Regions from separate parts of the Paenibacillus sonchi genome, predicted to be linked through region 1. Evidence: riboswitches for the same ligand, from Rfam matches in the RefSeq annotation. Region 1 holds a riboswitch; the other holds the start of a gene.

What was found. A riboswitch is a leader RNA that binds a small molecule or an ion and turns the genes downstream of it on or off. The one in region 1 is predicted to bind cyclic di-GMP.
Region 2: linked by a shared signal. The riboswitch ahead of JI735_RS11470 (choice-of-anchor A family protein) and the one ahead of JI735_RS37565 (thiamine pyrophosphate-binding protein) in region 1 are both predicted to bind cyclic di-GMP.

The regions. Positions count from the first base shown of each region.
Region 1 is NZ_CP068595.1:6,744,525-6,747,942, reverse strand. Features, by position in the region: gene JI735_RS30355 (carboxymuconolactone decarboxylase family protein) at 1-306, opposite strand, end outside; gene JI735_RS37570 (thiamine pyrophosphate-binding protein) at 380-1,648, opposite strand; gene JI735_RS37565 (thiamine pyrophosphate-binding protein) at 1,726-1,992, opposite strand; cyclic di-GMP riboswitch class I at 2,140-2,233, opposite strand; partial or broken gene JI735_RS38020 (methyl-accepting chemotaxis protein) at 2,733-3,266, opposite strand; gene JI735_RS38015 (HAMP domain-containing protein) at 3,281-3,418, opposite strand, start outside.
Region 2 is NZ_CP068595.1:2,496,796-2,500,213, forward strand. Features, by position in the region: gene JI735_RS11465 (ASCH domain-containing protein) at 91-513, shown strand; cyclic di-GMP riboswitch class I at 1,697-1,784, shown strand; gene JI735_RS11470 (choice-of-anchor A family protein) at 1,868-3,418, shown strand, end outside.

The DNA.
Region 1 (3,418 bases):
GACAACGGGCACCAGATGCAGCAAAATACCTTTGATCTGATCCACAGTCATTCCGACGCTGAGCGCCATCACATAATGGACTCCGAGCTGCTCGAACTGTCCCATGGTAATCAGGGATGAAATAACGGCAATTTCCTTCCAATCCGAACCAATCGTTGTGCGCTGAAAAATGTCGCCATAGGCGTTGCCCATGATATACTCGGCCAGCTCCGGAAAATGCTCCTTGATTGGAGCCAGAGCTTTGGCACCGTAATTGCCAGACAGGTTGGAAAAATGCCTGAGACCGCTGTTAATTGTATCTTCCACAGAGATGCCTCCTGAATTGTGATGAGCGGCAAGGAGCAATCAAGATTGTAGAGGTCCTTGCCGCTGTTGATTCTTAGTTGAGATTCAAGGTTCGATGGGCCGTCGGAGGCACTTCAGTACGGTCGGTCAGCAGTTCAATTACAGCCACGCGGTTAGAGGCTACTGCAGCATGGATAGCAGATGTGAATTGTTCCAGAGTCTCGCATCTGTAGCCTGTGGCCCCCAAGGATTCAGCAAATTTCACGGCATCCATAGGAACTTCGAAGATCGTGCCGTCGATTCTGCCTGTTGTTTTTTCCATGCCCTTTAACGCCATATCGAGCTGCATATTGTTCACAACGATAAAGATCACGGGAATGTCCTTGCACACGGCCGTATTTATTTCTGTGCCAAGCATCATGAAGCAGCCGTCACCGGTAATGCAGAAAATCGTTTCTTCCGGTGAAGCCACCTTAGCGCCGATAGCCATCCCAATGGAATTGCCCATGCAGGCAAAATAGGCATCAAAGACAACGCTGCCGGGCTTTTTGACCTTGTACCATTTCGCGGCATTGAAGCCATGGCTGCCATCATCAACAAAAACGGTGTTGTTGTACGGGATCAGGTCGCTTAATGTGTCCATGACGGATGCAAGCGAAAGCTTGGGCAGAACCGGCAACTCTTCCGCATAATGAACATCGGTTTCTGTTTCGTGCTTTTTAATAGCAGCCGAATCAAAATTCTGAAGATAGAACGCAAGATTATCGCGTAAGTCCCCGCTTACAGCGATTGTCTCTGAGGTTAATATTTTTCCGACGAAGGTAGGGTCGACGTCAAATTGGATCAATGTTTTGGGATGATTCTCTGCTTTAAGATTGCAGATGGTCATATCGCTGAGACGCGAGCCAAGGACGATGAACACATCACTGCGGTTTAACAAATCCTCACCGTGCTTGCAGCCGCCGACACCGATGGGGCCGTGATACAGCGGGTGATCCCAGGCGATGGCACCCTTGCCGCCGGGAGAGGTGACCACCGGAATATTGAAGGTTTCAGCCAGTTGAAGAAGCTCCTCGTGCGCGCCGGAACGATTGACTCCTTTGCCCGCAATGATCAGAGGATGGCTTGATTCATTAATTACAGAAAGTACGCGTTCCAAATTACCGGCACTGACCAGATGTTCGCGCTCAGGGATAACAATCCGGCATTCTTCCAGCATTTCGGTCTGCACATCAAACGGGATACAGAGATGAACCGGTCCCCGTTGTCCGCTCAAGGCAATGGAGACGGCATGATTGAAAATCGTGCCGAAATGATCGCCGCGTTCCACCAGCTTGCTGTAAAGGGTCGCGGGTCTGAACATGTCCGCCAGATCGGCCAGATAAGCTGAAGAATCCTGGCACTGGGGAATCCCCAGCTCCTTGATGGATTGGTGTCCTGTTATAAAAAGTACGGGAAGATTATTCGCCTTGGCATGTGCTGCGGCGGTGAGAAGATTGGTACCCCCGGTCCGGAGGTCCCAAAAGCCACTCCGAGTTTCCCTGTTTTGAGAGCATAGCCGGCGGCTTCGAACCCGGAACTGGATTCGTGTCTCCCTGGAATAAATTCAATGCCGTAATCCACCATTTTCAGGACTACGGGACAAATAGACTTGCCGATTATGCCAAAGGAATGTGTTACACCGAGGTTTCGTAGTGCCTCAGCCATATAATCTGAAACTGTTTTCAAAGGAAATCCACCCCACCCAATGTTTTTTTTATTTATTCAGCAAAATAGAAAACCTGTACTCATGAGAGCACAGGTTGGCTGCGTAAATAACCATAGAGAACGCAGGAAAACCCGGACGTTCGGCTGTTCAGCAACCTGGCTGTCATGGTCCCATAGAAATGAGACTGTAGATCCATGGCTTTGCGTCATTCCCTTTCGGTGAATTTTGCCAATATGTGTTAAAGAAAATAATACCTTTTTTTATTTTACAATATATTTCTGACTCAGCTTTTGTCAATATATTTGTGCTGATAACCTCGGATTTTGGCGAATCCTGCCTGATCGCATCCATGTGAAAAACAGTATCATTTTGTATATATATAAGAATGAATGAGAAAAAAGAGCTAATGAAAAAAAGTCCAAAAATGCAAACTGTGAAGAAATATTGAAATAATCTAAAAATGAGGATTTTGAACTATAAACTCACTTGCAGAAGGGTTGTTCAGCCATAATAAAGGAATGCATTGTAAAATTCACTATGTAAAAAGGACCACTGAATAAAGAGCGGTTCATCTGCAAATATCTGCATTCCAAAAACAGAGGCAGGCAAAAGGAGAGAAGTGCAAAAGAATGGAGGGGCTCTTCTAATGCAAAAAAACTGTAACTGATGAATATAACAGCGAAAATTTTGTGAACAAAAAAACTGCCGCAGGAAGGATACGGCAGTCTCCCCGTAACAGTTAAAATTTGAAAATATGAATCGTTTTTTGCAGCTGGAATACCGCTTGGGTCATTTTCTCAGTCTCCTCGGCAACGGATTGCAAGGCATGGATTTGCTCGTTCATCGCTGCGGAGACCTCTTCCGTTCCCGCCGCCGTTTCTTCGGTAATCGCGGAAATATTTTCGATGGCGCCGGAGATTTTGAGTGCGCTCTCCAGCATGAGGTCGCTTTCGGCAGAGAAAGAAGCAATTTGCTCGGTTATGTATTGGACGCTTTGCACAATCTGTGCGAAAATATTCGCTGTTTCGATGATCATCTCATTCTGTACCTGAACGACTTCCTCGTTAATGGCGATATTCTCGATCGCTTGCTTGATATCGTTCTCTATGCTGCGGACCAGACTGAATACCTCTTTGGTGGAGGCGGTAGATTCCTCGGCCAGCTTGCGTACTTCCTGGGCCACGACAGCAAAACCACGGCCATGTTCGCCAGCCCGGGCTGCTTCAATAGAGGCGTTGAGCGACAAGAGGTTGGTCTGCTCGGCGATTTCTGTGATCGTTTTGGTGATCATTGTAATCCCCGGGCATTTTGGGAAAGTGCTTCAATCGTGTCGGCCACCTTCTGGGTAGCTTGTATATTCTTGCGCATGCCTTCGGCTTGTGTATCCACCGATTGCCGTCCTTTTTCAACCAGTTCCAATGTATG
Region 2 (3,418 bases), 3.2 Mb from region 1:
TCTCCAGCATCCCGATAACTATAAGCGGCGCAGCTTTCCGGATGTTCGGCGGCTGCGTTTTTTGCTGTTCAGAGAGGAGAAAAGGCGGAGATGAAATGTCTGACCATCCGGCAGCCCTGGGCCACATTAATTGCGCTTGGGGAAAAACAGTTCGAGACCCGTTCCTGGCAAACGGCTTATCGCGGTGAACTGGCGATTCATGCCGGAATGGGGATCGACACCACTGCCTGCGGGCAGGAGCCTTTCAAGTCGGCCTTGGCGCGGCATGGCTTCACTGTGGACAATCTCCCCCGGGGAGCCATCATCGCCATAAGCCGTCTGGCCGATTGCCATGAGGTAACGCAGGCGGATGCAGTTGAGGGCTGGCCCGGCGGCAATGAGCTGGTTTTCGGCGATTATGCGCCAGGACGCTATGCCTGGAAGCTGGAGGATGTGACGGCGCTTGCCCGGCCCATACCGGCGAAAGGCAGGCTGAGCTTCTGGGAGTACCCTGTGCTGGAGGGGGAGCAGTGACCTGCCGGGACTGCATAACCTTTTGGCGGAACAAGAAAAAATAATTAGCGGCCCAAGCCATGATTGGGTATGAACCGGCTGACTCGCGGGTAATCTTCTTATAGGATGTTTGGTGCTGCCACTGTCCCGCGCGATCATCAGGATGTATAAGAAAGGGCGTATGCATAGGAAATGGGAAGTCTCCTTATTGCGTGGCTTTGTATGCTGTGTTTGTATTTTTCGTTTGAGGATAAGGTAAGCAGGAAAATTATACTTCCCGTGGCCCTGGTCGTTTTTTTCGGCACGCTGGGTTACTGGAAGCTTTTAATGTAATTTTTATGCAGGTATCAGCTTGTTTTCAGGTTAAGGATATATATTGAATGTACCAAACACTCCCCGGTGTTTATAAATAGCTTGCAGGGTCTTGCCAGCTCCCATGGTGAGGCCCGTTTTATTTTGTCTGGCTGATCCTGGCGCAGCATGGGGTGGATAAAATAATCACTGGTATTTATAAAAAAAGGTGATTTTATGTGATATTTTTCACAATAAAATAATAAAAATTATTTTATATTAAAATTGAAATATCAAAGATTGAAACGTAACAAAAATAAAGCACCTCAAAAGGAGAATTATGATGAGTCATGAAGGAAGTCTCCGCCGCGGGCTGGCATTCGGGTTGTTTTTGAGTATTCCGTTGTGGGTGTCCATGATTGGCTGGGTTCAGCTGCTGTAAATCCCAATTCGCTATATCCGCAGTGTCTGGTTACGGGAGCGTATATAGCATTACATAGAGATGGATGAAGAACTGCTGCCGGTTGATTCCGGGGCGGTTTTTTGTTGTGCGGTCCTGATTCGAAGGAACGTTCTTGCTCCTTAAGGAGTAGCTATAGCTAGGAATAAAGATTCTGGATAAGATTTGAAATTATAGTTCGAATATACTAGATTTTAATATTAAAAATTGCAATTAAATACAGGATCTGATGCTGTAAAAAAGGAGAAAACCATTCTGCAGGGAGATTTCCTTCTGGACAGGAAGGCTGTAAAGCCTTATGAATAGCGGGTTTATCCATGTTCCAGGCAACCGTAACTTGAAAAAATAGTTAAGGAATAGATTGACAATCGGGCAAGGAAGAGGCTAAACTGAAATTAGTTCAAAAGTAACAAATGTCATAGACTACATAAGTTTCACTTAATCTATATTTCTCATGTATAAACGCAAACCGTCCGAAAGGACGGGACGCAAAGTCAGGAATCTAATGCCCGACCAGGGCTATGATCGTCCGGCCGCCGTGAAGCTGACCCTTCGTGGCGGTCTTTTTGTTGTTATAGTTTTTCCGCAAAATCATAGAATAAGTTACTAGGAGGTGCAAGGCGATTGAAAAAAAGATCACAGAAAGCAGCAGCTCTGATTCTGACAGGGGTACTGGCATTGAGCAGCACGGTTACCTGGGGATGGAATGTTAAAGCTGCGGGAAATATGCCGTATATCCCTACCCCTGTCCTGGGTGTTGCCGGCAATTTTAACGCATTTATTTTTGGAGATTTCACGCAATCTTACGATCAGATTCATGGAAGGCTCGCGGCTGAAGGAAATATTACGTTGCAGGGGTACGGTGTTTCCAAGGATGCGCCCGGCGGGGATGTGCTGGTTGCCGGCAAAAATCTCACTCTAACAGACGGAACTATATACGGAGCAGCTGTATACGGAGGCACTATAACCAGCATACGGGCGGATCTCAAGGAGACTCCCCGCCAAGGGACGCCGATTGATTTTGCGGCCGAGGAACAGTTTTTGGCCCGGCGTTCGGATGAATTGGCCGCATTGACGCAGACACAGCCTTTTGTAAAAGAATATGGAAAAATCACTATTAACGCTCCGGATGCCTATAATGTCATTCATCTGGCCGCTGCTGATTTGGCTGACGCCAACGGGCTGCAGTTCAACATAGCAGGTGATGCCACCGTCATTATTAATGTGGGCGGAAGCGCTGTGAAGATTCCCAATTTTCAATTCTGGGGAGGCAAACCCCGCAAGGTCCTGTTCAATTTCTATGAGGCTGCTTCTGTGAATATCGGGAACACGACAATCGAGGGCACGATATTGGCTCCTCATGCCAGTGTCTTTTATGATCATGCAGAGCTTCATGGCACACTGATCGCAAAAGCGTTCAGCGGTTATGTGCAGATGCACCACTATCCGTATGAAGGCTCCGAACCGCCTGCAACGCCGACGCCGACGCCGAGCGCAACGGCGACACCGACGCCGAGCGCAACGGCGGTGCCAACGCCGAGCGCAACGGCGACACTGACGCCGAGTGCAACGGTGACGCCAACGCCGAGTGCGACGGCGACACCAACGCCGAGCGCAACGGCGACACCGACAGCAGTCGTAACGCCGACGCCAACAGCAGTCGTAACGCCAACGCCAACAGCAGTCGTAACGCCGACGCCGACAGCAGTCGTAACACCAACGCCAACAGCAGTCGTAACGCCGACGCCGACAGCAGTCGTAACACCAACGCCGACAGCAGTCGTAACACCAACGCCGACAGCAGTCGTAACACCGACGCCGACAGCAGTCGTAACACCGACGCCGACAGCAGTCGTAACACCAACGCCAACAGCAGTCGTAACGCCGACGCCGACAGCAGTCGTAACACGGACACCGACGTCTAGCGCGTTACCGAGCGCCACTGCATCAGCGACGCCGACGCCGAGTACAGCACCAACACCTACAAGCGAAGTAACACCGGCGCCATCAACAGCAACGCCGACGCCAGACACTACAGTAATCTATGTTCCGGTAACGTTCCCGACGCCAACACCATCATTGGTAATCGGCACGATTGTGGATGATACCTTGATCGATGATGACCCATTACCTTTGGGGCCAGTGGCAACGGTCGCTCCAGTGCAGCCAACAGCG